DNA from 2 places in the Paenibacillus sp. FSL k6-2145 genome. Region 1 is predicted to be linked to the other one. Evidence: riboswitches for the same ligand, from Rfam matches in the RefSeq annotation. Region 1 holds a riboswitch; the other holds the start of a gene.
The links. A riboswitch is a leader RNA that binds a small molecule or an ion and turns the genes downstream of it on or off. The one in region 1 is predicted to bind glycine.

Region 1 (15,373 bases):
GTCGCTGAACCGGATGAACGACGAGATTGCCGGTTCCCGTACAGAGGGACATATCTGGATGGACGGTAACGATCTGAATGAGCCTGGAACCGATGTAATCAAGCTTCGTCAGAAGATTGGCATGGTGTGGCAGAAGCCGAACCCTTTTCATAAGTCCATCTACAACAATATCGCGTTTGGCCCCCGCTACCGCGGTACGAAGAGTAAGAAGGCACTGGATGAAATTGTGGAAAAAAGCTTGCGTCGTGCTGCGCTCTGGGACGAAGTGAAAGACAGGCTGAACGAGTCAGCTCTGTCTCTCTCGGGTGGACAACAGCAGCGTCTGTGTATCGCCCGCGCCCTGTCTGTTGATCCGCAGATTCTGCTGCTCGACGAGCCTGCATCTGCACTTGACCCGGTATCTACGGGTAAAGTTGAAGAGTTGATTACCGAGCTCAAGAAGGAGCTGCGGATCGTTATTGTTACCCATAACATGCAGCAGGCGGCGCGCATCTCGGATTATACAGCTTATTTCTATCTGGGAAGCATGGTTGAGCACGGGGATACAGAGCATATTTTCACGAACCCGGACAATCGTCTGACGCAAGAATACATTATGGGTCGTTTCGGTTAATTGGATCATGGAGTGTAACATAGAGCAATAGACAGAGAGATTAAGAAATAATAGAGACAAAAGAAAGCACAATGCCTGGACGGTTGTTCGGGGGTTGTGCTTTTTTAATTTATAATTTTAGTGGGATTTTCTGTATGCGGGATAAACATTATGCTACGATATTTAGTGTGAAGAGAACGTTTACATGACTTCGAAGGAGATGTTGATAATCACTACGAATCAGATGTCTTACGACCATATGGCAGCTCAGATTATACAGAACTACACTATTGAGAAACCTGTCGTTTCATATATTCGCCACAATGAGAATCTGACATATCATGTCGTCGATGAAGCAAGCGGGAAGAAGTATCTGTTACGTATCCATCAAGCCGCATATACAAGTATGACAGGCATTCAGCATACGCTTCCTGCGCTGGAGGCAGAGATGAACCTGCTTCATGAGTTAAATGCAACGACGGAATTGCGCGTGCAGCATCCGGTACGGAATGTATCGGGAGACTGGGTCACGGTATGGAAAAGTGAAGCGGGTAAAGAAATCTGCTGTACAGTACTGGAGTGGATTGAGGGAAGGGACATCCAGCAGGGAGAACGCCTGACAACAGAGCAGATCTATGATCTTGGGGCACAACTGCAGATGCTTCATCAATATGGGCGTGAGCAGAATCAGACAGATCGAACAAAGGTGCGGCCGGCATATGGCAACATCCATGAGAACTTGGTCATGCTAGGGCAGCTAGAGGAAGGCGTCCGACTGGGGATTTTTACAACGGAAGACTTCGACCTGCTTCGTGAGACGTTTGAGAACATTAATGAACAGTTAGAAACATACCCGCAGCACGCAGGAACATGGGGGATCATTCATGGGGATATTACTCGCAACAATCTGCTGATAACGGATCAGGGCATATCTATGATTGATTTTTGTCTATACGGGTATGGGTACTATCTTTTTGATGCTGGAGGAGCAGCACTTATGTTCAACCGGGAGGAACGAGATATATTCTTATCCGGTTATACCAAACAGATCGCACCACTGACGGATCGTGATATCCGATTAATGGAAGGATTCATGTTGATTTTTACACTGGGTTATTATGCCTTTCAGATGGCGAATGAGTCGAGGCACGAATGGATGAAAGATCGCATGCCGAAGCTATGCAGCAAGTATTGCAGACCTTATGTACAGAACGAGAGCATATTTTATGAACTGTGATTTATAATCCAGATGTGCAGACTCGGATGGGTTAGTGAGCAGTGTGGATCAAAGATTATGGTTGCCTGAATACCCGAACGGTTTCATGGACAATATCATAAATAATAGTAAGCACATCATTGATTGAAGTAGAACGAAATGAGCTGTTTAAAAGATCTTTTTAACGTATTAATGTAATGAAAGCTGACAAAATATTCTGGTTATCATCGCTTCAATAGGAAATGAAGGAAATACACCCAAAGAAATCGTTAAGTTTGTTGACACTGATCTTCCGGTCGATTAATCTTAATGAAGAAGAAATTAATGACTTCCATGACTGTTCTGACATAAGCTCAGAATGGTTCCATATAGCGGATGATAACGAGCGGGAGAGACCTGGGTTAGCCGAGCACAATGGCTAGTATTCAGGCACCGAAGGAGCAAGCTGCTGCGCACCCGGCGCAGTGGTTAATCTCTCAGGTAAATGTACCATCGTTGGACGCAACTCTGGAGAGTGCGCGAACTGCGCCACCCAAGGGGTATATGATCAGTGGGACCGGTGAACTTGTCTGTAATCGCAGGCAATGCACCTTGTCGTGAGACACTGCTGATCGTGAAACTCTCAGGTATCGAGGACAGAGAGAGGGCCTGAGGCCTTCTTCTGTCCTTTTTTGATGTCATCATTCAGTAAATAAGGAACAATATGGATTAGATTCTGGATGGAAATGACGAATACAATTGGAGGGTTATAAAGTGCGATTTAAAGATGTTTTCTCAATTATTGGTCCGTCCATGACAGGGCCTTCAAGTTCACATACAGCTGGAGCGGCAAGGTTAGGGAGAATTGCTCGTCAGTGGCTTGGATGTACGCCAGAACGTGCCCGGCTGACGTTATATGGTTCATTCGCTGACACGTATCAGGGGCACGGAACAGATCTGGCACTGATCGGCGGTCTTTTGGACTATGTCACAGACGATCCACGTATCCCGGATGCAGAGCAATACGCAGAGGAAGCAGGCATGGAGGTTGAGTTTTATACAAGTGGCCTGCCTGCTCCTCATCCAAATACGGTCAAAATTGAGTTATGGCATGGAGAACGTGCCTGCTCCTTAATCGGTGCATCCATTGGTGGTGGCAGTGTATCGGTGCATGCGATGAATGATTTTCGTGTTCAGATTAGTGGTGAGTTTCCAACACTTGTTCTGCGACATGCGGACAAAGCAGGGGTGCTTGCATCTGTAACGTCCACGATCAGTTCATCCGGGGTTAACATCGGGTATATGCAGGTGGACCGGAAAGCCCGTGATGGCGAAGCGCTTACCGCGATGGAAATGGATGGTGTGCCTAATCCCGATATGCTCAAGCGTCTAAGGGAGCTGGACCATGTGCTGGACATTCGTGTTATCGATTTGAAGAGAGGAGTTGATTCGGATGCGGTTTAAACATTTGCACGAACTGAATACGATCTGTACAGCAGAATCCAAAACCATTGCTCAGCTGATGATCGAGGAGCAGGTTCAGGAGACCAATACACCGGAAGCGGATGTTGTGAAACAGATGTCTGAATATTATCAGGTGATGAAGGAAGCGGTACGCAAAGGGTTAACGGAAGATACGACATCACGCAGTGGGTTAACGGGTGGAGACGGTAAAAAAATGGCGGAGTACATTCGCAAGGGTGAGACTTGCTCAGGAGATGCTTCCGCACTTGCCATGGCGTATGCCCTGTGTGTATCTGAAGTGAATGCCTCCATGGGTCGGATCGTGGCAACACCAACAGCCGGTTCCTGCGGCATCATCCCCGGTGTTTTTATTAGCTCACAGGAGCGTTTTGGCTGGACGGACGAACATTTGGTGAACGGGTTGTTCTGTGCGGGAGCGATTGGTTATGTTATTGCCAACAATTCATTTATCTCCGGGGCCGAGGGTGGCTGTCAGGCGGAAGTGGGTTCCGCGATCGGCATGGCTGCGGGTGCCATGGTTGAACTGCGTGGAGGTACACCGGAACAGGTCGTTCATGCCGTTGGTTTGGCGTTAAAAAATACACTGGGCCTTATCTGCGATCCGGTCGCAGGCCTTGTTGAAATCCCGTGCATCGTCCGTAATGGACTGGGTGCAGTTACGGCGCTGGCTGCGGCTGACATGGCCTTGGCCGGAGTGCGTAGTGCCATTCCGTCAGACGAAGTCATCGACGTCATGCTGGAAGTAGGCAGTGCGATGCCGAGCCGCCATCGGGAGACAGCCCAGGGCGGACTGGCCCAGACACCAACCGGCCGCAAAATGATGCAGAAGTTGGCTAAACCAAAGGCAAAGCGTGCCGAGCCTGAGCAGGAGTCGAAGCCAGCGGATTCTGACACAACTACAAGTGGGGCGGACAATGCTCAAGTGGACAAGGATACTCAGGTTTAAGCTGAACCGGGACCACCGATATATAAATCAGTGACATTATTATGTATAACGGCGAATACAAAAATACAAAAACAAGCGTCCGCGAACCCGAATCCGGGTTATGCAGGACGCTTGTTTTATGCTGCAAGATGAAGCGAAGTTAGGATACTTATATGTGACTTCAGATGAATGTGTATTATGACTCTAGTTCTGGCTCACAGCCGTACTCAGTACGGCATATCCATACGCAGGCAGTTCAATGGCGAGTACGCCATCTTCCTTGGCGGTACGATGGTTTCCGCCGAATAACTCGGTCCATTCTTCGTCACCGGCCTCCAGCTCGACAATAGCCGTCTCTTCTGATCGATTGAACAGAACCAGAATGCGTTCCTCCTCATTTTGCCGCTCAAATACCAGTTGGCTGCCATCGGGACGAGCCTGCAGGAAACGAACGGTGCCTTCTGCACGCAGGGCAGGATGAGCATGACGCAGGGAGATTAGTTTCTGATAAAAGTCGAGCAGCTCCCGGTCCTGCTTCGCTTCGTCCCATTCCATGCATTTACGGCAGCCCGGATCATGTTCGCCGTCCATGCCAATCTCGTCTCCGTAATAGATGCACGGAGCACCCATGTAACTGAACTGGAATAACGCAGCCAGCTTCATCTTGCGTTGGTCGCCTTCACACAACGTGAGCAGCCGTGGGGTATCGTGGCTGTCCAGCAAGTTGAACGCCACTTCGCTGGCCTGAAGCGGATAACGGGATAACTGTCGTCCGATGGAGTTCGCGAACTGTTCTGCGTGCATTGTATTTTTCACAAAGAAAGCATTTACGGCATCGGTAAACGGATAGTTCATGGACGCATCGAACTGGTCGCCTTGCAGCCAGGCAGAGGACTCATTCCATACTTCGCCCAGAATATAGGCATCCGGATTAGCCGCTTTGACTACACGGCGGAAATCACGCCAGAATGCATCATCCACTTCGTCTGCCACATCCAGCCGCCATCCGTCCGCACCCACTTCCTTGATCCAGTACTCGGCAACCTCCAGCAGATAGGCCTTAACCTCGGCATTCTCCGTATTCAGCTTTGGCATATGCGCTTCGAATCCGAAGGTCTCATACGTAGGAATGCCGTCCTTCACGTCCAGCGGGTATTCATGTACATGGAACCAGTCCTTATATTTGGATTGTTCTCCGTTCTTCTGCACATCCACAAACGGCGCAAATGTCTTCCCGGAATGGTTAAACACAGCATCCAGAAGTACACGAATTCCACGTGCATGGCATAGCTCGACCAGTCGTTTCACGGTATCTGCGTCACCAAAGTGCCGGTCTACCCGCAGGTAGTCCTCAGTATCGTATTTGTGATTGGTGGTGGCTTCGAAGATGGGTGTGAAGTAGATCGCATTAATGCCAAGATCGCTGATGTAATCCAGATGGTCGATCACGCCCTGAAGGTCACCGCCGAAGAAATTGAAAGGTGTTGGCTCGCCACCCCACGGCTCTACCTTTTCCGGACTAATATCCGGGTTGCCGTTGGCGAATCGTTCGGGAAAAATCTGATAGAACACCGCATCCTTAACCCATGCAGGGGGTGTGAATACAGCTCCGGCATGAATATAAGGGAACTGGAACATACGACCCGGATCGTCCGGCTCTTCTTCCTGGAAGTCCGTCTCGGTCATCCAGATCTGTTCTTCGCCGCTTTTGAGCAGAAAAGAGTATTTGAGTCGGTGGTAGGGAGGTTTCACTTCACCCTCGTAGTAATCGAACATGGAGTCAGAGGTGAACTTGGTTAGGGGAACCAGCGCTTTGGTTGCATCCCACGCATATTTATCCCCGGTCAGGGCATGTACCTCGGTCAGATCATTCTTTTTGGCACGCAAACGCAGATGGATTGTATCTTGGTCATAGGCATAGGCCCAGTTTCGTTTCGGTTGATGATAGATGGCTTCCAGCAGCATAATGAATTTCCTCCCGTCAGGTGTGGATATAGTATGTACTTGGTAGACTTGATTAATATGACATTCCCCACGTTAATGAATACGCTATAATTAGAATGTGTGGTAACGTAAAGGACTTTAACATTGTTTCAACAAGACATGAATCCATATGTTATAGACATCTTTTACCATGATGATGCTCAGATATATCATTAACCCAATGGGGGCAGAAAGGAAACGAATATTCGGATGAAAACCAAACTGTTATATATTGAAGATGATACGGAAATTGCGACTTGGGTCAGAGCCGATCTGGAGGAGCGCGGTTATGAGGTGGTATGGCTCGGCAGTGGTGAAGGTGCAGCGGAGGCTGCTGTCGGTTGCTCACTCATTATTCTGGATGTCATGCTGCCTGGGCTGGATGGATTTACGGTGGGACAGCGACTGAAAAAAGAACATCCCGCCGTGCCCATTGTCATGCTCTCGGCCAGAACGTCCATTGACGACAAGTTGCACGGTCTTGATTTTGCCGATGACTATGTGACCAAACCATTTCACCCCGATGAACTGGCTGCCCGGATTGAAGTACAACTGCGTAAGGCAGGAACGGCGGTATCCACGGATGCTGCCCTGAAGCTGGATCATCTCTCCATCTATGAGAAGGACAACCGGATCGTCAATGAGGAGACGGGAGATGAGATTATTTTATCGGGAAAACAGTTCCACATCTTCGCCTACCTGCTACGACATATGGGCATGATTCGAACCAAAGAGCAGATCTATGAAGCCGTCTGGAACGAGCCCTATCTGGATGGGGACAAGACTTTAATGGTACATATTCGGCATCTACGCGAAAAGCTGGAGCTTGATCCGGCCAATCCTGTAGTTATTCAGACGGTCCGTGGTGTGGGATATCGTGTGAAGAAGCCATGATTCGGTGGTTCAGAGAACGGAAGATCATGAAGGGAGAACGAAGTATGGATCAAAAGCAATCCGGGCGGCGCAAGCTTCGCTTTGGGCGGTCCTTGATGTCCAGATACATCCTACTGATCTTGGCGGCTGTATTATTTGTGCCCGTTGTCCTTCCGATCATATCCGTTATATATATTGTCGTAGTGAATAACACGAATACGAACCGCGACGCGCCTTACGGTGATGTTACCCGGATCAGTAACCTCTGGTCACGTGAAGCGAAGAACCTGGATGGTGCTTCGGATGAAGAGATTAAGGCCCGGTTGGAGCAATTACATGGCTCGTATCCCAAATCTTCCATGTATCGTGTGAATGTGAGCGGTGAGACCCTCTTTATTCTCGGTGGTGAAGATGTAACGCTTCTGAAATCCACGTCGCCGGATGGCAGAACAGACACGACATTGAGATGGTCACTGGATTCCGGGCAAACGACAGAGACTCATATTCCATCCTTATGGAATGTAAACAATACGGTGCAATTCATGAAAGAAGCCTCCTTTCGCGATCCACTGACCGTAGTTGCATATATTGGCGGAGCTGAGCAGGACAAAGGACAGGGATTCATGATCATTGAAGTGCCGCGGTCACTTCTGCAAATGAATCAGAGTAACTGGCCGATGGAACTCTTGTATCTTGGTATCGTAATGACCCTCATCTTTCTGATCTTCATCATTATGTCGATTCTCTTCTTCGCACGCATTCGCAAACGACTTATTCGTTTGCAGACGGCCATGATGACCACCGGCAAGGAAGGCCTCCCGCTTCCGGTAGATATCCGCCGGTCAGACGAGATTGGTCAACTGGAAGAATCCTTCAATCAGATGGTGCATCAACTGTCCGACAGCCGCCACCGTGAACGAGAGGAAGAACAATTGCGCAAACGTCTCATTGCGGGGCTTTCTCACGATCTGCGTACCCCGCTAACGGTGATTCGTGGACATATGCATGCTTTGCACAAGGAAGAGCTGAGCGAGCAAGGTGACCGTTCATTACATCGCATGGAAGCAAAGATGGAGGACCTCGGTGGGCTCATTGACAACATGTTATCCTACAATTTGCTCACGAGTGGGAAGTATACACTGAAGCTGGAAGAGAAAGATATACTGCGGATCGTCAGGGAAACGGCGGCCGCCTGGTACCCGGTCTGGGAGAAAGAGCAATTTGAGATTGATATTGACCTGCCAGAGGAACCATTGATCTGGCATATGGATGAACAGGGCATGCGCCGTATTCTTGATAATTTGTTCCAAAACGTGATCCGTCATGCCGCCAGCGGGAAATATATTGGTATATCAACTCAGGAGATTCAGGGTGAGACGGCCGTCGTTATTCAGGATCGGGGTCCGGGAATGCAACCGAATTCCGACACAAAAGGCACAGGTCTAGGCTTATCCATTGTAGACCTGTTGATTCGTGAGATGGGCCTGCGCAAGCGGGTAGACAGTTCCGATACGGGTGTCCAGACATATATCTACAGTGGTAAGGGAAGCAACAAACCGCTGAAATAACTTTTTTAAACTAAACTTAAACTGGAGACTACCTTGGCTTTAACCTTGGAAGGTTACGATAGTTCCGAGGTGATCATACAGTGAGTGAAAATATTATTCAAACGGCGAATTTATGGAAAACATACCGGGACCGTGCAGCGGTCCGTGAACTTGATCTGCATATTAAAAAGGGAGATATCTACGGCTTCCTCGGTCCCAACGGTGCCGGCAAAACAACAACGATTCGCATGCTTCTCGGCTTGATTAAACCAACCAAAGGCGTGATCCGTATCTTCGACAAGGATATCCGCAAGGATCGCATGGATATTTTGCGCCGTGTGGGTTCCTTGGTCGAATACCCGTCCTATTACGGACATCTGAACGCAGTAGAGAATCTGGAAACTTTGCGCCGCATCATCAATGTACCAAAATCAAGAATTGCTGAAGTGCTGTCCATTGTAGATCTGACCAAGGATGCCAAACGTTCAGTGAAGGGATATTCCCTTGGGATGAAGCAACGTCTGGGTATTGCCAGCGCTTTGCTGGGTGAACCGGAATTGCTGATTCTGGACGAACCAACGAATGGTCTTGATCCTGCCGGTATTCAGGAGATTCGGGAACTGATCAAACGCATGCCTCTGGAACATGGCATTACCGTTCTGGTTTCCAGCCACTTGCTGAGTGAAGTCGAACAGATGGCAAGTCGCGTTGGTATTATCCGTGAAGGCAAGATGGTGCTTCAGGATACCATCGCAAGTCTGCATAGTCAGACGGGTAGCTCTATCCGGTTAACGGTTTCCGAGCCGGAAGAGGCTATGAAGCTGGCGAGAGAACAGGGACAATTTGGTCAGCAACAAGGTTCTGCGTTAACGTTCCCTTATATGGATAACAGTTCAGTGGCACTGCTTGTGCGCCGATTAATTGAGCAGGATCATGATGTGTATCGTGTAGAGGAACAGCGTCAGTCGCTGGAAGATCTGTTCATGCGGGTCATTGGCGAGGGGGCTTCCATATGACCGGGCGTGCATTATCATCAGACTGGCTCAAGATTCGGGGGAAAGGGATCTGGTTTCTTGTCTTTCTGGCCCCTCTTGGATTAACAGCGATGCAGGCGCTTAATTTTGGCTTACGGCTGGACTATCTGAAAGAGCAGTATGCAGATAACCTGTGGGGCGGATTGCTGGGCAATGTGGTGGTCTTTGTGCCCTTGTCTCTGATGCTGGGAGCAACCATTCTCAGCTCCATGATCGCTAATGTTGAGCATGAACAGGGATCATGGAAACAGCTGCTCGCGATGCCGATTCCCAGACCAGCCGTGTATTTAGCCAAGTTCCTGCTTGCTTGTGTTCTGCTGGTGATCTCCTGCCTGCTGTTAACCGCAGGAATTGTGGGTCTGGGTCTGATCCTCGGATTCCATGCCAGCGAAATACCTTGGACACATGCGATCAAGCTGGGGCTATTGCCTTTGGCTGGTGCACTTCCCGTGTTGTCACTGGAGTTGTGGCTCACGATGGTTAACAAGAATCAGGCACTTCCCGTCACCCTGGGCATCGTTCTCGCGATAACGGGCATGTTCGCACTCAGTATCTCACCGAACTTTCCACTCGCTTGGGCGCAGATGGCCTGGAATGGACCCAATCCATATCTGTATGCAGGCATGGGGGCAGGTCTAGGGTTATTGATTCTGTTGCTGGGTATGGTGCACTTTAGCCGGAAGGATGTGGCCTGACATGAGCTTTGCGACAACTTACTTCCGAATTTTGTCCGCTGAACGATTGAAAATGGGCAAGTCCCCCATATGGCTTCTGATTCTGCTGAGTCCACTCATTGCGCTGCTCATCGGACTGTTGTCTACTCCATCGGGAAATTGGCAGGTATTGATGAACACGATGGTTTTCCTGCACGGATTGTTATTATTACCGATGCTGACTGGCGTGTTTACGTCCTTTGTCTGCCGTTTTGAACATGCAGGTGGAGGGTGGAAGCAGATGCTGGTTTTACCGCTCACACGTTCAGGCGTATATGCAGGTAAACTGACGATTGTGCTCATGCTTCTGGCGGGTACACAAGTATTATTGCTGATGTCCATTCTGCTGGCAGGCATGATTCACGGCATTACGATGCTTGTACCTTGGGGATTCTTGGCGAGCAAACTGCTGCTTGGGTTGCTAGCTTGTGTACCCTTGGCTGCCCTGCAGATGTTCGTTTCATTGGTGTGGAGCAGCTTTGCCGCACCGCTCGCACTGAATTTTGCACTAACCATACCGAATATTCTCATTGTAAACTCGGCGACATATGGGCCGTATTATCCATGGGCACAACCGATGATTCTGATGACACCCGTGGACGGCGCAGGTTTCGGAGCCTACAACGTGCCACTGATGACGATGCTGGCGGTTGTTGGAGGCAGTGCTGTTATTTTTATTGGAATCGGCATGATGTATTTTGCGAAAAAAGAAATATGAATAATCCGTTACACATTTGGTTATCGTAGATCAAAATCCTCTTTAAGCAAAACATGCAAAGCTCTATTGTATGTATGCTTCAGGAGGATTTTTTCTAATGTCTGACCCACCCATCATGAATGGTCAACTCCCGAATGATTTTGGCTGGTGCCCCGGCTACAAGTGTATTTTCGGGTACATCTTTGGTCACCGTGCTTCCTGCTGCCACAACTGCATTTCTGCCAATGGTCACTCCGGGCAAAATAAGCGCGCCTGTACCAATCCAGGCATTATCTTGAATCACAATCCGCTTGGCAGTCTGGCTCCCGTCATCCAGAGAGTCAATCCGGTGATAGGCACTGTCGAATATGCTAGTTCGAGGACCAATCATGACGTTATTGCCGATGGTCACTTCAACGTTAGCGGCAATCCCGACTCCTGCATTAATCATGACGTCATCGCCAATCGTTAATCGCGCGCCTTTGACTACGGTTAACTGGGTTCCCCATGGTTTGCCTATAATGTTAAGCCGTTTTCCCACCTGCAAGTCACCCAATCTATTCAGATAAACCTTACCCCTGATTCGTGGCAGCAGGCCCATAGAGGGCTGGATTTTACCAAAGATGGCCAAGCCTCTTAGTTTATCGTAAGCAATTTTAACTCTGTTGGGCAGCATGATTCATCCGTCCTCTCCGTAGTTGAAAATCGTTTTTTTAACGATTATAGCCTTTTCGATACAAATTGTATCGTTAATTTTATATCCAGGCATCGCAAGAGCAGATGATCTCTCTTTCCTTGAGAAGATTTGCTTTAGGCGGGGGGCGGGTTTATCCTCTCAACTCCCTAACGAATCTGAGGAGTCTTATTCAAGGATTTGAAGTGATCTCAGAAATCTAAGAAACCTGAGACATGTTATATCCAATGAAACGACCGTTTGCAGCGTTTATGACAGGAGATTATGGGGATTAACGTGTCTGATGTTCTTTAAAATTTAAAAAGGCCACATGGACACCAAATAAGATGTCCTGAGTTCTTTAGAAAATCGTTTAGCCATTCGCCAGAATCAGCTGACTTGGAATTGAACTTCAAGCTTGTTAGAGGCTTACATTGATTCTTGTATAACTTGTCTTTCCTTGAAGACGTCTCCTGCGTAAAATCAAAATTTCCAAGTATTACATCACACATCATGTGAATTGGATCATAGATTGTAAGCAAAATGAGACGAGAATCTGGTAAAATAAAAAAAGCTGTTTCTAGGCTGGCTTACGTGGTTATTCGAGGGTAGGCCCATTTCTGTAAGGGATAATCCATCCCTGTTGTTAGATGAAGATATTGGCTGAGAAAAGAGGGGTAAGCCTTGGATATTAATAAAACGGAAACCCTGAAGCGCATTATTTCTGAGGGAAGTTCTTACCAATCACTGTTTTTTAACCATCCGGATGCCATTTATGTGATGGACATCCATGGAAACTATATTGATGCTAATCCCTCGGTAGAGCGGATATCAGGGTATACACTGGATGACTTGATTCGTATGAATCAGAGTGAGATCTGTCCTCCAGACAGTGAAAATTCACGGAAAGAATATATTAAAGAAGTGCTGGCTGGACGTTCAGTCAGTAATTCCATTACTTTTTATCATAAAGATGGTTCCCTGAAACAGGCAGAGATCACGTATGTGCCTATAACGGAGGGAAACGAAGTTGTAGGAATCTATGGTATTGCCAAAGATGTTACCGATATCCTGGAAGTGCAACGTGAGCTTAAGGAGGCACAGGAGAAATATCAGGTGCTGGCTGACCATGCGCAAGATCTGATTACGACTTGTTCTGCGGATGGAGAGTTGTTATATGTCTCCCCTTCCGTGTACGCCTTGCTCGGTTATAAGCCGGAGGAAGTCACGGGCAAGTCCTTCAAGGATTATTGTTATCCGGGAGACTATCCGGACCCTATGGATCTTTCCAAGATCGGCAATGGCTGCAAGATGCGTGTGTTGCACAAGAAGGGACACTATATCTGGATGGAGACATTGGCGAAACCTGTGGCTGGAGAGCGTGGCAAGAGTGTCCAGATTGTAAGCATCAGCAGGGATATTACCCAGCATAAGGATGCGGACAGACGTCTTCGGGAAAGCCGTCAGCGATACAGATCGTTGTTCGAACATAACCCGGCAGCTGTGTATTCATTGAATCTGGAAGGTAAATACAGCGCAGTGAACAGCAAACTGGTGCAAATGCTGGATATTCCGCGTAATAAGCTTATTGGCCAATCTTTTTTATCCAATCTGGATAAATGCGAAGTGCAATACGGCAAACATTATTTTGAAATGGTGAAGCAAGGCGAACCGCAATATTATGAGACCCGAATCGTCAATTCAAGTGGTCGGAAGATTGAAGTATCTGTTACGAATGTGCCCATTATTGTGGATAAGGAAATGGTAGGCGTCTATGGGATCGTGTCCGATATTACCGAGCGCAAGGAATATACGGAACGGATTCAGGAGCTTAGCAAGCAACATGAGCTGATTCTCAACACGGTTACGGAAGGAATATTTGGTTTGGATGCGGATGGAATCACCATGTTTATGAATCCAGCAGCAGCTTCGATGTTCGGTTATGAGGCGAAAGAATTCATTGGCAAAAACTCACATCCCATCATCCATCACACCCGTGCAGACGGAAGTCATTTGCCTCAAGAAGAGTGCCCGATCCACATGACCGTGTTGGATGGACAGAGACGTTCGATCAAGGAAGATGTGTTCTGGCGTAAAGATGGCAGCAGCTTTCTGGTGCAGTATCAGGTGACGCCGATTATTGAACAGGGACAGATTCAGGGTGCTGTGGTTGTGTTTAATGATGTGACTGGCGAACGTGAAATTGTACGTGCCAAAGAAACAGCTGAGCTGGCAGCTCAGGCCAAGTCAGAATTTCTGTCGATGGTTAGCCATGAGATCCGGACACCGATGAACGGGATCGTGGGGATGACAGAATTGTTGATCGGTACAGATTTATCGGAAGAACAGCGTGAATATGCCGAGATTATTCGAGACAGCGGTGATGCTCTGCTGAACATCCTTAATGATATTTTGGACTTCAGTAAGCTGGAATCCGGGAAAATGGCACTGGCTTATGAACCATTTGCATTACGCAAGATGCTGGAACAGGTTGCCGAGCTGTTTAAACCGCGTGCAGATGAGAAACATCTGGAGATCAGATATCGCCTCAATCCAAGCATCCCTGAGTTCATGGTCGGTGACGCTATACGTATCCGGCAGATTCTGGTGAACTTGGTTGGCAATGCGCTCAAGTTCACAGATCAGGGAAGCATTGATGTTAACGTGGATATTATCAAGGGCAGAAAGCCTGAAGACAGCGTTCTTGATTTTGCGGTGCAAGATACGGGAATTGGCATCCCGGCTGACAAGCTGGATCAGTTGTTTCAGTCCTTCTCTCAACTACACCCGGTGATTAACCGGAAGTATGGTGGTACCGGACTGGGACTGGTCATCTCCAAGCGACTCGTGGAGATCATGGGAGGCAGCATCAGTGTCGAGAGTATAGAAGGGGAGGGCTCAACCTTCCGGTTTGCTGTTCCTGCGGCGAGTGTAGATGCTTCAGCAGAACAGACAGCAAGTCAATTCCATCATGATCGTACACGTCAGAGTGATAAGGTCGCCATGCGTATTCTGGTGGCGGAGGATCATCCGGTGAACCGGAAGATTTTGCGAGAATATCTGGAGAAGCTCGGATACCAGGCAGATGTGTGTACTAATGGCGTGGAGGCAATTGATGCCATCTCTCAGAATGCTTATGATATTGTCCTGATGGATATTCATATGCCTGTGATGGATGGACTGAAGGCGACAGACCTGTTACACCGCCTAATTCCACAGGATCGCATACCTCCAATCATCGCAGTTACAGGCAATGCCAAACGTGAAGATAAGGAAGCTTGTCTGGAGATTGGTATGCGTGACTTCATTAGCAAACCGGTTATGCTGAGTGAGTTGAAGCGGGTGTTACAGCAATGGGGGCCAAGGGACGAACCTCAACTTGCGCCAAATTGAACAACTACTCAAATCAATTTCATAACTCACTAAAATAGATTTCTGTAACTAAATATAGACAAAATGAACCGTTTTGATCTATATCTAGCCTTGATTGAAGCAGCTGAAGGTATTATGAAATTGATTCATCTGGCTGTGAAAAATAATAAACGCAAACACGCCAATAATCCTCCACTGATGGAGTGTTATTGGCGTGTTTGCGTTGGCAGGCTTTTGAAGTTGAGCCGAAGCATACAAAAGTGGAGTAGTATACAAATGGCTTA
Region 2 (15,373 bases), 2.2 Mb from region 1:
GTGTGCTAAATCACTTGCTTGGTATCGACTTCATGAGTCCGGCTGAGATCAATGAAGAAGTGATTGTGCTTGCGGAGGATCTAACACCTTCCGACACGGCTCAATTGAACCGCCAATTTGTTAAAGGTTTTGCAACTAACATTGGTGGACGTACTTCTCACTCGGCTATTATGGCTCGCTCTCTTGAAATTCCGGCTGTTGTTGGAACCAAGGACATCTTGGCTCAAGCGAAACAAGGCGATATGATCATTGTTGACGGTCTGGATGGTCACGTACTGGTTAACCCTACTGATGAAGTTATTGCTGAATACCGTGCCAAACAGGAACAGTATGATGCACAACGTGCAGAGTGGAGAAAACTTCGTGATGAGCCAACGGTAACGGTGGACAACGTTCATGTTGAACTTGCAGCTAACATTGGTACACCGAATGATGTAACAGGTGTTCTGGAGAACGGCGGCGAGGCTGTAGGCCTGTACCGTACCGAGTTCCTTTACATGGGCAGAGACAAGCTTCCTTCCGAAGACATTCAGTATAATGCTTACAAAGCGGTACTGGAAAAAATGGAAGGCAAACCTGTCGTTGTTCGTACACTCGACATCGGTGGAGACAAAGAGCTTCCATACCTGGATCTGCCAAAAGAAATGAATCCATTCCTCGGCTTCCGCGCAGTTCGTTTGTGTCTGGACCGTTTGGATATCTTCCGTACACAATTGCGTGCATTGCTGCGTGCAAGCGTACATGGAAACCTGCGTGTCATGTTCCCAATGATCGCAACACTAGGTGAATTCCGTGAAGCAAAAGCTGTCTTGCTCGAAGAGAAAGAAAAGCTGGTTGCTGAAGGTATTGCTGTTTCTGACAGCATTCAACTCGGAATCATGGTCGAAATTCCTTCGACTGCAGTTCTGGCGGATCAATTTGCCAAAGAAGTGGATTTCTTCAGTATCGGAACGAACGATCTGATTCAATACACAATGGCTGCTGACCGTATGAACGAACGAGTGGCGTATCTGTACCAACCTTACAACCCTGCCATTTTGCGTTTGGTTAAAATGGTTATCGATGCAGCACATCGTGAAGGCAAATGGGTTGGCATGTGTGGTGAGATGGCAGGAGACGAAACAGCAATTCCATTGCTGCTCGGTCTTGGATTGGATGAGTTCAGCATGAGCGCAACTTCCATTCTGCCTGCTCGTAGTCAGATCACCAAGCTGTCCCGTGCGGATATGCAGGAACTGGCTGCTAAAGCTCTGGATATGCAAACGGCTGAACAAGTCGTTGAATTGGTTCAAAGCATTAAAGCGTAATTTTGCCGGGGTTTCCTCCGGATTTGAGGTTTTTCTTTTTCCGATAATGAGCTGCATTGATGCAGCGATTCTGCCGGTATCCGCGATTCATTGTGGATATCGGCTTTTTTTGTTATAAACAGGACAATGTGATTCGGACACTGGTATACATCGGAGCATAACTTGCCTGCGTTTGAGACACGCTCTAGCAGGAGGATGGTGAGCTGTAAGAGTGGCATAAGTAGACCGGGAAGGCAACATAAAAAGCTCTTGCTGATTGGAACATCAGCAAGAGCTTTTTGTGTTAACAATGATTTGATTAACTGCAAGCGCAGTTCAATACAGGTTTGCGGGCAGCGGTGGTCTCATCAAGACGAGTGACCGGTGTTCCGTAAGGTGCGTTGAGTACCAATTCAGGTGTCTCTTCCGCTTCTTTGGCAATCCGTATCATCGTATCAATGAACCCATCCAGCGTTTCTTTGCTCTCGGTTTCTGTTGGCTCGATCATGATGCATTCCTCCACGTTGAGCGGGAAGTACACCGTAGGCGGGTGATATCCAAAATCAAGCAATCGTTTGGCAACATCCAGTGTGCGCACACCATATTGCTTCAAACCCCGACCAGACATGACAAATTCATGTTTGCATACACCCGGGTAAGGAATCTCGTAGTAAGGCGCAAGACGGGCCATCATATAGTTAGCATTGAGTACCGCACACTCAGATACACGGCGCAATCCTTCCGGTCCATAGGTGCGAATGTAGGCATAGGCACGTACCAATATACCGAAGTTACCGTAGTAGGCTTTTACCCGGCCAATGGATTGATCGCCTTCACGATCGAATGCATACATACCGTCATCATTTTTGATCACCATTGGCTTAGGCAGGAACGGAACTAAACGACTCTTCACGCCGACTGGTCCGGCGCCTGGTCCACCACCGCCATGAGGTGTGCTCATCGTTTTGTGCAAGTTCAGATGCACCACGTCAAAGCCCATATCACCCGGACGGGTAATGCCCATAATGGCATTCGAGTTCGCCCCATCGTAGTACAGCAAGCCACCAGCCTGATGTACGATGGATGCAATCTCCTGAATGTCTTTCTCGAACAAACCAAGTGTATTTGGGTTTGTCAGCATCAATGCTGCCGTATCCGAACCGACTGCTGCACGGAGTGCATCCAGATCGACCAGTCCGTCTGCTCGGGATGGAATCGTCACAGTTTCAAATCCTGCAACGGTTGCACTTGCCGGGTTGGTACCATGCGAAGAATCGGGCACGATGACTTTGGTACGTTGTTCGCCACGACCTTCGTGGTAGGCACGAATCATCATAAGACCAGTCCATTCTCCATGGGCACCCGCGGCTGGTTGCAGAGTCACAGCGTCCATACCTGTCAGACCTGCAAGGTCGTTTTGCAATGTATATAACAGTTCAAGAGCACCTTGAATGCTGGATTCGTGCTGGTACGGATGGATTTTGGCGAATCCATTGTAACGGGCCACGTCCTCATTGATCTTCGGATTGTATTTCATTGTACAAGAGCCCAGTGGATAAAATCCGTTATCTACCCCGAAGTTGCGGCGGGACAGAGCGGTATAGTGTCGAATAACATCTACCTCAAACACTTCCGGCAGTGCTGCTGCTTCCGAACGGAGCATTTCCCGGGGAATCAACGTATCGGCAGCCTGACGAGGAACGTCACATTCTGGCAAGGAATAAGCGACACGTCCAGGGCTGCTGAGTTCAAAAATCAATGATTGTTCCGAAGCAGGAGATAAGGTCTGTGCACTAAATGTTGTATCCGTCTCAGGTTGAACCGAAGTGGAGACAGAGGTACCTGTTTCCGATTTTCCTTGTACCGATGTTGTCGTTGTTGTCGTCGTTTCCTGAGTCACAGCGATCCCTCCAATGCTCGTGCGAATTCGTCAATCTCTTCCTTAGTGCGCCGTTCGGTAACAGCAATCAGCATATGTCCGGTAAGCTCCGGATAATCACGTCCGAGTTCGTAGCCACCAATAAAGCCTGCATCCAGCAGTTTCAACTGAAGAGCATCCACGTCTGTTCCTTCAGGAAGTTTAATCACGAATTCATTAAATGTTGGTGCATTAAAAGTAAGGCTAACTCCAGGAATCGCAGTTAATGTATTCAGGGTGTAATGACTCTTTTGCAAATTCAGATCCGCGACATCGATCATGCCCTGTTTACCCATGATGGACATGTACACAGATGCGCTGAGTGCAAGCAAAGCCTGGTTGGAACAGATGTTGGATGTCGCCTTTTCGCGGCGGATGTGCTGTTCACGTGCTTGCAGTGTGAGTACAAAACCACGCTTGCCGTTGCGATCGGTGGTCTGGCCTACAATTCGGCCAGGAATTCGGCGCATATGAGGCTGGGATACGGCGAAATATCCGCATGTCGGGCCGCCGAGTGAAGCGGCGATGCCGAGGGGCTGCGCATCACCTACAACGATGTCGGCACCCAGCTTGCCTGGGGCTTCCAGCAGACCCAGCGATAGCGGGTTAGCACTTACAACGAGCAGGCCCTTGTGCGCATGCACGAGGTCGGCAGCCTGTTTTACATTTTCTACAGCACCAAAGAAGTTCGGACTCTGGATCATGACAGCAGCGGTATCGTCCGATATGGCGGCTTGCAGGGCATCCCAATCAGTGACGCCATCCTTATAACCAATCTCGACAATCTCCAGACTTAATCCGTGCGCATATGCCTGCAATACCTGACGGGCTTCCGGATGAACGGTACGGGATACGATGAGCTGTTTGCGACGAGTTGCCGCTGCGGCCAGATTACCTGCTTCTGCAAAGGCAGTTGCGCCGTCATACATACTGGCATTGGCTACAGCCATACCGGTTAATTCACAGATGTAGGATTGAAATTCGAAAATGGCCTGTAGTTCACCTTGGCTGATCTCAGGCTGATAAGGTGTGTAGGCAGTGTAAAACTCGGAACGGGAAATGACATGATTGATGACGGAAGGAACATGATGATCATATATGCCAGCGCCGAGGAAGCTGGCGTGTGTTTCGAAATTGGCGTTAGCGCCGGCTTGTTTGGACATATGACGTGTCAGCGCATATTCATCAAGTTTGGAGGATACGGGCAGCTCGCCCTGATAACGAATCTCCTGCGGAATGTCCTGAAACAGTTCCTCCAGCGTATCCACACCGATGGTTGCGAGCATGGCGCTCTGATCTTGCTCAGTCATGGGAATGTAACGGTGCTTGCTCATGCTTGATCAGCTCCTTGAGTAGGTGTCTTCGACGTACGTGTCCGTTTATGAAAAGGGGTCTTCACGACCTCGGCTTTTAGTTTCTTGCCGCGGATCTCAATCTCAAGCGGGGTTCCCAGCGCAGCGTATTTACTGTCGATGAGAGCAAGCCCCAGATTACGCTTCAATGTAGGTGATTGCGTGCCTGTTGTTACTTCACCAATCTGTACGCCTTCGGCGTAAATCGGATAGTGGGGGCGGGGAATACCACGCTCCAGCACTTCGATGCCGACCAGTTTGCGGGCAGGCCCGTCAGTTTTTTGCTGTAACAAGGCTTCGTATCCGATAAAAGGTCCGGCATTCAGCTTCACAAACATGCCAACGCCAGCTTCGAGCGGAGAGATGGTTGCCGACAATTCCTGTCCATACAGGGGGAGCCTTGCTTCAAAGCGCAGTGTATCCCGGGCACCAAGTCCGGTTGGTACGAGTCCGTGACCTTCTCCGGCTTGCATTAATCCATTCCACACCGCAGCAGCATGGTCCGCAGGTACATATAGTTCAAAGCCGTCCTCACCGGTATAACCTGTACGGGACAACAGTAATTTAACGCCGCATACCTCTGCCTGCTGTACAAAACGGAAAGGCTCAATCGAGGATACATCCGTATCTGTAACTTTCCCGATAATATCTACAGCCAGTGGACCTTGCAAGGCGAGCAGCGCCGTCTGCTCAGAATCGTTAGTCATGCTTACGCCAGGGATCAAGTGCTCTTGCAGCCACGCCCAATCCTTGTCGATGTTGGAGGCATTAACAACGAGCATGTAATGCTGATCTTCCAGCTTATACACGAGCAGATCATCTACCACACCGCCATCTGGATAACACATCAGGGTGTACTGGGCTTGACCCGGAACGAGCGTGGTCACATCATTGGTCGTCATTTGTTGCAAAAAAACTTCAGCCTGCTCACCCTGTACGGTGAATTCACCCATATGGGATACATCAAATAGTCCAGCACGCTCACGCACCGCTTCATGTTCTTTCTGGATTCCGCTAAATTGCACTGGAAGCTCCCAGCCTCCAAAATCAATGCACCGTACGCCTTCGTATTGCTGATACAGTGGGAAGAGTGGTGTTCTAAGCAAATCGGACATCAAATCACCTCGTCATGGGCCGTCAACCGGCCGGATATACAATCGTGGATCAATGAACCAGGGTATTTTTACATTTTTCAGCAGAGATTTTTCGTAGATAAGTATGGTAAGGCAGCTATGACAGCGCCGTTCTACATCCTGTTTTTCGTTTTTTGGGAAAAAGGAAAAGGACAGGCCAAAGAATCGGCATGCCAAGTAGCACGCTGTATTCTAAGGCTCTGTCCCTTGTACCTGAGAGTTACCCCGCTGCGTTGTGCAGCAGGTTTCCCCTTGGGTGATCATAACGCCCGCACAGGGCGAATAGATGCTCTCCAGAGTTGCGTCCCGTAAAAGTCCTTTTGCCTGAGAGATTCACCCCCGCTTATCGGTGGTTTACTCCTTCGGCGTTACCTCATGTACATCCCGAATCGGGTGTCACGGGTAATCTCTCCCTTTACATTCATCCGCGGGTATAACATAGTCCAATAAACACATTTACTCCTCTCATTAAAACGTGAATCCACTACCGATGTCAAGAACGATGTCATAGATTATAATTAAAAACCGAATATTTAATTTGGTTTCAATTTTATTGTTCGTGTATTTAAAAAGACTGCGCTTACTATTCTAATATTCACCAGTATATGAAGAAAGAGTGTAATCGGGTTACAGGATTTAGAGGTGATCAATAAATAAATTGTGAGGTATCTTGACATTTGAATCAAAAATATCATACGCTATGTTCTGGGAAAAAGGTTAAGGTCAAAGAACGCATGCACTCATTTAATGAAAAGCGAGGCGGATATTGATGAGCGAATTGAAAAGTGATTTCCTGTACAGTGAAGAGCACGAATGGGTGCAAACCGTAGGGGAGGATACTGTACGTATTGGCATTACCGAGTTCGCGCAGCATCAGCTGGGTGACATTGTGTTTGTGGAATTGCCTGACCTTGAAACCAATGTAAAAGCAGAGGACAGCATTGGAACGATTGAATCGGTCAAAACGGTTTCCGACTTGTTCTCTCCCGTCACAGGTTCAATTATTGCAGTCAATGATTCGTTGCAGGACTCCCCTGAACTTGTGAACAGCTCTCCTTACGAGGAAGGTTGGATGATTGAGATTCGTGTTGAGGGAGATCTGACAGCAGCATTGTCTACATTGATGAATGCAGACGCGTATCGTAAACATACGGAAGAATAGTATCAACGAACTTGTACTTATTAACATATATTTTATAAGCAAATGAAATGAGTTTCATATTGTTTCGACCTGTGTGAGCCGGATGCTTGCACAGGTTTTTTGTGCTTTCCAAGAATGGTTTTGAATGTAGATTTGAGCAGATTGTGGATGTAAATCATCTGATTGGACCAAGCTATAGGTTAGAAAATGACTCTGGAAATGATAAAAGTCATAGGCAAGAAAAACCTTGTGTACCAATGGGTTCAGCCATTATGCATCGATTAAAACGATTACATAACCTAATGTTGTCATCATTGTTCATGACGAAAGTACGCTTTCATTTCATTGAACAGGAGAGCATTCTCGCTTAGGATTACAGCAGGGGAGAAATGATACCCCTTTCATAAATCATAATCACTTGATCCAAGGAGGATAATACAATGAGTAATTTGGACCAATCGTCCAATTCCAAAGGTGGGCTACGGGTAGGTGTGCAGCGTTTTGGCCGTTTCCTGAGTGGTATGGTCATGCCGAATATGGGAGCGTTCATCGCCTGGGGATTAATTACGGCCATGTTCATTCCAACAGGCTGGTTCCCTAACGAGACACTGGCACAGCTAGTCGATCCGATGATCAAATATTTGCTGCCACTGTTAATCGGTTACACCGGGGGTACGATGGTGCATGGTCAGCGTGGTGGTGTCGTGGGTGCCATTATGACCATTGGGGTCATCGTGGGTAGTGATATCCCGATGTTCCTAGGTGCCATGATTGCCGGACCACTGGCAGCATGGATCATCAAAAAGTTTGATAAATCGATTGAAGGTAAAGTTAGAGCCGGATTTGAAATGCTGGTTAACAACTTCTCAGCCGGTATTATTGGCGGGATCTTGGGGATTTTTGCGCTACTGGGCATCGGGCCTGCTGTAGAAGCAATTAGCAAAGTATTATCTGCCGGGGTACAAGGCTTAATGAATCTTGGTTTGCTGCCGCTGGTCAACCTAATCATTGAACCAGGTAAAGTATTGTTCCTGAACAATGCAATCAACCACGGGATTCTAACACCAATTGCAACAGATCAAGCAAGAGAATTAGGGCAATCCGTATTATACATGCTTGAATCGAACCCGGGTCCGGGACTTGGTATCTTGCTTGCTTACTGTTTCTTCGGACGCGGAATGGCCAAATCTTCTGCACCGGGTGCCGTTATCATTCATTTCTTCGGGGGAATTCATGAGATCTACTTCCCTTACATTTTGATGAGACCGATTCTGATTCTTGCCGCAATTGCGGGTGGCGTCGCAGGTACATTAACATTTATGCTCACCGGAGCAGGACTTGTTTCAGCACCATCACCGGGTAGTATTATCGCGTATTTCCTCTTAACACCGAAAGGTGGATACCTGCCAATGCTTGCAGGGGTGCTTGTAGCAGCCGTCGTTTCCTTCCTGGTAGCAGCAGTGTTGCTGAAAACGGGTAAACAAAAGGACGAAGATCTGGAGTCCGCATCCAGTCGGATGAAAGACATGAAGAGTCAAGGAACCGTGCCAAACGCTGGCATTACGGCTAATCATCGTGAAGCAGACAGAGCCGCAGATATGGCTTCTTCTACAGTCAAAACAGACGTGAAGAAAATTGTCTTCTCCTGTGATGCAGGGATGGGGTCGAGTGCCATGGGTGCTTCCATTCTACGCAAGAAGATGAAGGCAGAGGGGATTGACGTTACGGTGACCAATACGGCTATCAGTGATATCCCGCCGGATGCAGATGTGGTAATCACACAACAAATATTAACCGATCGTGCCCGCTCCGTTGCGCCGAACGCAGAACATATATCCATCGACAACTTCCTAAAAAGCCCGGAATACGATGCGCTCGTTGAACGTCTAAAGTAATTGTACGCATTTGTTTTCCCTGAGCCGGAGGCTGAGATATGAGTATTACCAAAAGACAACGTGAAATCGTGGAGTTTCTGCTGGAGCATCCACATGAAGTCACTGCCGGCGAAATCGCCGTTGAAGTTAAGGTCAGTACCCGAACAGTTCACCGGGAGCTGCAAATGATTGAACAATGGCTTGAACCTTTGGGCATGAGGCTGGAAAAAAAATCAGGAACCGGTATCCGAATTGATGCTGGTTCCGATGATCTGGCTATATTGCGCCAGCAACTAGAGGGTAAAGAATATGTAGAGTTTACGCCGGAAGAGCGTAAGCTCTTCATGCTTTGCATCCTGCTTGATGAACCGGAGCCTGTAAAGTTGCTCGCCCTGGCCTCGGATCTGAAAGTGACCGTATCCACCGTAACCACTGATCTGGACGATCTGGAGTCACGGATTCGTCAGGCGGGACTGAAGCTGGTTCGCAGACGTGGATATGGCGTCAAGATTAATGGAAGTGAGACGATTCATCGCACAGCCATAGCTGCACTTGCACTGGAATTTCTGGATGAGTCCGACCTGTTCGGAAGACAACCTGAACAAGGGGGCTCCATCGTAAACCAAAAACTGCTGGATATGATTGGACACGGTGATGTGCTTACGATCGAAAATGCGTTATGGCAACCAGACATCGAATGGCTGGAGAACATCCCGGAACGCCAATACATGAAGCTGCTGATTCAATTATCCGTAGCGGTTGTACGTATTCGTAAAGGCATTGGCATTGGCCGTATGTCTCCACGAGAGAACACGGGAGATGCAGTTGCAGAGCAGGATGAGATGAAGGTTCCACCTTATATGGCTTCCCGCTTGTGTGGTGTGTTATCGACCCAGCTGGGGCTGACATTCTCCCAAGATGAGCAAGCTTATTTTCACAGACTATTAGTTGAGACAGAGCAGCGGATTCACTCTTCGCGGCTGTTGCCAATAGACGACTTGATTTTACTGGACAGGGTACATTCACTGATTGATCAGATGCAGGCGAGGACACATTACGCCTTTCATGAGGATCGTTTGCTTCGTGAAGGTCTGCTTGGTCATATGCAACCTGTCATGGAGCGAATTGAAGGACAACAGATGATTCGTAATCCGCTTTTGCAGCAGATTCGCAAGGATTATGATTCCCTCTTTGAAGAGGTCAAAAAATCTGTGGGGCAAGCTTGGCCAGGTACAGAAGTTCCGGATGAGGAGATTGGTTTCCTGGTTATGCACTTTGGAGCTTCCATCGAGAGGTTACGTGCATTGAAACGGGAGATCAGGGCGATCATCGTGTGTACAAGCGGAATTGGATCATCACGCATGCTTTCCAGCAGATTATCCAAGGAGATTCCCGAGATTCGGATCATGGATAGCGTGTCCTGGTACGAGGCTGCCCGGATACCTACAGATCAATATGATCTGGTCTTATCTACTGTTGATCTGCCGATGGATGAGCATCAGTATTACAAAGTGAGTCCACTGCTTACGGCAGAAGAGAGCGAACGTCTGCGTCATTTTATCCGAACAACAACATTACAACGACAGCATAATAAGCCCCGTGAAGCAGAGGTTCAGACGACAAGTCGTTACTCTGACCCTGATGGAATGGAAGCTATTTTAGTTGAAATCGTCCGAATTATTGGCAAGTTTCAGGTGTACCCGCTGGATAATCAGGACATCGGGTTCTATAAAACGGTGTATGCGATGTGCAACGTACTCCATGGATCTGGTGTGCTAAAGGAACCGGGGGAGATCGCAAAACGGTTGGAGGCACGTGAGGCAGTGGGGAGTCAGAAGATTCCCGGCACAAGACTTGCGCTGTTTCATACACGCAGTGAGGGGATCTACAGGCCGTCCATTAGCTTGTTTCAGCTCACTGAGCCACTCCTTCGTACGCCGGATGATCCGGCAGGAGTTACCCATGTCCTCTTGATGCTCGGTCCCAGAGAATTATCCAAGGAAAGCCTGGAGGTTCTCAGTGAGATCAGCGCACTGTTATTGCAGGAAGAAATGATTACATTGCTGGAAAAGGGAATTAGGGATGAACTCATTCATTACCTGTCCCAGGAACTTGTTGGATTTTATCGCAGTAAAACCGAAATTGGAGGTCAACCATTATGAGTATGTTAACAACAGATAAAGTCATCATGAATGCGACGGCTCAGGACAAATACGAAGCGATTCGCATGGCAGGACAGATTCTGAAGGATGCGGGACATATTACCGCTGATTACATTGAAAAGATGATTGAACGGGAAGAGATTGTCTCGACCTATGTAGGGAACGGCCTGGCTATTCCGCACGGTACGAAGGAATCCAAAGCTTTCATTTTATCCACAGGTATCTCTGTCATTCAGTATCCACAGGGTGTTGATTTTGGCGAAGAAAAGGCTTATATGGTCATTGGTATCGCGGCTCAAGGCGGGGAACATATGGAGATCCTGACTAGCATCGCGGTGATCTGTGCTGAAGATGAGAATATGGAGGCCCTGCGTCTGGCTAAAACTGCTGAAGAAGTTATCGCTATTCTGGAAAGTGAAATGGAGCTATGAAGGCCCTACACTTTGGCGCAGGTAACATTGGACGCGGATTTATCGGCTTGATTCTGTCCCGTGCGGGCTATGAGGTGGTTTTCTCCGACGTGAATCAGAACTTGGTTACAGCTCTCCAGCAACGGGGGCAATATACGGTGGAACTGGCTAACGAGAGCAAGGATCAGGAGACCGTCACAGGCGTAAATGCAATCGATGGAACCCAACTGGAGACGGTTGCCCAAACCGTTGTGGAAGCTGATCTGATTACAACCGCAGTGGGTGTGGGTGTGCTGAAACATATTGCACCAGGCATTGCGAAAGGACTTGAGAAAAGACTGAATTCCGGTCCTGCTCAAAACCCTCTTCACATTATTGCTTGTGAGAACGCCATTGGAGCCAGTACACAGTTGAAAGAGCATGTATATGCTCTGCTTGATGAAAAGGTACGTTCCCTTGCGGATCAATACGTTTATTTTCCAGATTCAGCCGTAGACCGGATAGTGCCTATTCAGCATCATGAAGACCCGTTGCATGTACAGGTGGAGCCTTTTTACGAGTGGGTGGTGGATCGTTCCCAGATGGCTCCTGCATTCAAACCGGTTGAGGGCATTCTATATGTCGATGATCTGGAGCCGTATATCGAACGGAAGCTGTTCACTGTTAATACAGGACACTGCGTTGCAGCTTATATAGGTAATGTGCACGGGTATGACACGATTCAGAAGGCTATTGCCGACGAAAAGGTGAAATCCATTGTCTACGGTGCTTTGCAGGAAACCGGAAAAGTTCTGGTGAAGCGTTTTGCATTCAACCCTGAAGAGCATGAGCAGTATATTGTCAAAATATTGGGACGGTTCGTCAACCCGTATCTCACCGATGAGGTTACTCGTGTTGGTCGTTCTCCGCTGCGCAAGTTGTCTCCGAATGATCGTCTGGTTCGCCCGGCCCTTCAGGCCTATGCGGATGGAACTGATACGACTTATCTGGCTATGGGTATGGCAGCAGCCTGCAAGTTCGATGTCTCTGATGATCCGGAAGCAGTTGAACTGCAGAACATGATCCGCCAGAAGGGGATTACAGCTGTACTGCATCATTATACGTCCATGGATGAGCATCATCCGGTGCTTGAACAGGCTGTTGCCCAGTATAACCAAATGTAAGAGCAGTGGCAGCCAGCTAACAGTATAGATGAGGCATAATGAAGAAGAGCCATACAGTTGTTAACTGTGTGGCTCTTCTTTTGGTTGGCTTTTATCGGCATATTCGTCCAAACAACGTTGACATATGCACGATTTTCGGCGCTGCTCTGCCGGAATGCGGTCAAACACACCCTCGGGGAAAGTAGCCCGGTTACACCAGCATTCCGAATGAGGATGTCCTGCGGCATAGGAACAGCGATTAGTTTCCCCGCATAATGGGCAGACAAGAACATCGATATGGATGTGCTCTTGATCGTCTTGTTCTGCAGACATTCAGTTCTTCCCTCCCTGTGCAATAGCTACGAGCTGAAGTTAAACATACTGGTCCCCAGTATAACAGAAATGTGCCGGTGATTATGGATTTCGCTCTGTATATATGACTTCCAGTTCACCACATCTGTTTCTCCCATCGGCTATTCTTCAGGCGGTAATTCGATCTGTAGGCCTTCCACATGTTTGCGTCCCATCAACTTACGCTTCTTTCGATTTTCCTTTGTTTCTAGCACAATGTCCAAGTCATAATCGTCACCCGGATAAAGCTCATCGGCTGATATATGCAGGGTCAGGCGTTTCTTATGGATTTTGACTTTGCGTCCTCGCAGCATGACCCCGATATTTCCACGGCTATCCTCGACATCACAGACGATGCCCGACTGATTAAGATAGGCCGCATACACCCGATCCCCTTTGCGAAAAGTTTTGGCAGGAGCAGGAGAATCCGACACTCTAGTTTTTGTCTTTTTGTGGGGACCGATTGAATCCTTTGACTGGTTCCTCCTGGATAACTCTGCTGGGCCTTCTGCTTCTGCAACGGAACGATCAGGCGTCAGGGCTGGATTTTCCAAAGGAGGTGATGTGAACACGAATGTACGATCTCTTGAAATACTTTGATCGGACAGGGACTTGGATCGCTCGATAATTCGCTGTGGCATGCCCAGCTTTAATGCGATGGAATAAGCATAGCTCTCACCAGCTTCTCCGATACGCAATCGATACAGCGGCTGGAGAGAAACGGTGTCAAATTCCATACGGGCATTTTCGAATCCTGGCGTGGCAGCTGCAAAATGTTTGATTTCACCAAAATGTGTTGTTGCCACAACGGTTGCTCCGCGGCTGTGAAGTTCCTCCAGCATGGCGATAGAAAGTCCCACACCTTCACCGGGATCTGTGCCGGAAGCCATCTCATCAATGAGCACCAGAGTTGACATATTGGCCTGTTCCAGTATGCCAATCATATTGCGAATGTGTGCGGAAAATGTACTGAGCGCTTGTTCCAAACTCTGCCCGTCACCAATATCAACCGCTACCTCGTTATAAACAGCCATCTCGCCACCTTCCTCCACCGGAATAAGCAAACCCGATTGCATCATCAGGGTTAACAAACCAAGTGTTTTGAGTGCGACCGTTTTACCCCCTGTATTCGGGCCCGTTATAATGAGCGACGAGTACGTTTTGCCGATTGCAAAATCAAGGGGAACCATGGAAGAACCCATGAACGGATGACGTGCACGTTGAAGGCTAATGTGGCCCTGAGTATTAACTCGAACGGTACGTCCGTCCATGGTGGCCGCATATTTGGCTTTGGCAAACAGGAAGTCCAATACACCTACCGTTTCGGTGTTCAGTGCGATTTCACGGTTATATGATTCGGCCAGGGAGGTTAAATCACCGAGAATTCTCATCTCCTCTCGGGACTCCTCCGCTTGTAGAGCGGCCAATTCCATCTGTAAACTTACTAATTCAACAGGTTCGATATATACGGTTTGCCCGCTCCCGGATTCATCCAGTACACTGCCTTTCACCTGTTTACGGAACTCTTTCTTAATGGGCAGAACCGTTCTTCCTCCCCGTTGGCTGATGACATGTTCCTGCATAATGGAGCGATGTTTACTCACCAGAGAATCAAGTTTTCGTTTCATGCGTTCCGCATTGACCGTTATTTTTTTACGAATACGAATGAGTTCCTTGCTCGCCTGATCCTGAATGCGTCCACTATGGATGCAGCGCTCAATCTCACTCAGCAAAGGTTCGATCAGAATCATGGATGCTGCATAACGACTGACGGTGGGAGCGGCCCCAGATTTGCCCTCCATGTACTTCATGAGTTGTGCACAGCTCCGCAGGAACTGAGCGAGATGACTGAAGTCGCGTTCACTGAATAGATAACCGGTGCCAAGCAGATCCATAATGGTTTCCATTCCGTCGAGTGAAGGGAGGGGAATACTGGCCCCGAAGCGAATCAACGCAGCCGCTTCTGCAGTTTCTTCCAGGCGAATCTGAATAAGGTGAGCATCTACCATCGGTTTTAGTTCTCTCGCATAACGTTTGCCCAGGTAAGACAGGGCGCAGTCTGCAACGTTTTTTTGAATTTGTGGATAACCCAGACTGTTTAATGTGTTTTCATTCATGCGTAATCTCTCCTTGAATTTGAATTGTAATTTCAGTTGATGCGCTGAAACATATTCCTGGAAAACGCAAAAAGGGCGGAGAATGAACAAACGTCATTCTCCGCCCTAAACATATGGGAAAGCAAAGTCCACTACAGGTCTATATTAAAAAATCCGCGCTGAACTCAGCGCGGAAATAGACCCGGACAATTACAATCCCGGAGGCGATTTATGATATCCGCTGTTCTTAACTAAGTACAGGGATCTGGCGCATCATGAAATACACGTATGCCATATGGGCACAAGCGCAATGAAAGGCCAAACTCCTGAATATGAAACTTGGTTAGTTAAGAACATTCACCGACATTAAAAATCTCTCCTTTGATTGAGGAATATGCAACCAATATAAACTGGAAATTGGTTTGAAGTCAACCTTTAGAATAAATGAGTGGACTTGAATAAGAATGGGTTTTAAAATAACAATAGTAAAATAATCCAATGAAAGCGA

Region 2: linked by a shared signal. The riboswitch ahead of gcvT (glycine cleavage system aminomethyltransferase GcvT) and the one ahead of sdaAB (L-serine ammonia-lyase, iron-sulfur-dependent subunit beta) in region 1 are both predicted to bind glycine.

The regions. Positions count from the first base shown of each region.
Region 1 covers NZ_CP150267.1:2,661,400-2,676,772, forward strand. Annotated here, with positions in the region: gene pstB (phosphate ABC transporter ATP-binding protein PstB) at 1-613, shown strand, start outside; gene NZ043_RS11915 (phosphotransferase) at 798-1,829, shown strand; glycine riboswitch at 2,185-2,309, shown strand; gene sdaAB (L-serine ammonia-lyase, iron-sulfur-dependent subunit beta) at 2,562-3,251, shown strand; gene sdaAA (L-serine ammonia-lyase, iron-sulfur-dependent, subunit alpha) at 3,241-4,218, shown strand; gene NZ043_RS11930 (alpha-glycosidase) at 4,402-6,162, opposite strand; gene NZ043_RS11935 (response regulator transcription factor) at 6,391-7,074, shown strand; gene NZ043_RS11940 (HAMP domain-containing sensor histidine kinase) at 7,119-8,621, shown strand; gene NZ043_RS11945 (ABC transporter ATP-binding protein) at 8,702-9,616, shown strand; gene NZ043_RS11950 (ABC transporter permease) at 9,613-10,329, shown strand; gene NZ043_RS11955 (ABC transporter permease) at 10,331-11,065, shown strand; gene NZ043_RS11960 (DapH/DapD/GlmU-related protein) at 11,160-11,720, opposite strand; gene NZ043_RS11965 (PAS domain S-box protein) at 12,402-15,110, shown strand; gene NZ043_RS11970 (L-lactate dehydrogenase) at 15,371-15,373, opposite strand, start outside.
Region 2 covers NZ_CP150267.1:485,734-501,106, reverse strand. Annotated here, with positions in the region: gene ptsP (phosphoenolpyruvate--protein phosphotransferase) at 1-1,307, shown strand, start outside; gene gcvPB (aminomethyl-transferring glycine dehydrogenase subunit GcvPB) at 1,606-3,045, opposite strand; gene gcvPA (aminomethyl-transferring glycine dehydrogenase subunit GcvPA) at 3,183-4,538, opposite strand; gene gcvT (glycine cleavage system aminomethyltransferase GcvT) at 4,535-5,671, opposite strand; glycine riboswitch at 5,992-6,114, opposite strand; gene gcvH (glycine cleavage system protein GcvH) at 6,459-6,851, shown strand; gene NZ043_RS02170 (PTS mannitol transporter subunit IICB) at 7,271-8,725, shown strand; gene NZ043_RS02165 (BglG family transcription antiterminator) at 8,764-10,866, shown strand; gene NZ043_RS02160 (PTS sugar transporter subunit IIA) at 10,863-11,297, shown strand; gene NZ043_RS02155 (mannitol-1-phosphate 5-dehydrogenase) at 11,294-12,439, shown strand; gene NZ043_RS02150 (cysteine-rich CWC family protein) at 12,500-12,751, opposite strand; gene NZ043_RS02145 (DNA mismatch repair protein MutS) at 12,892-14,886, opposite strand.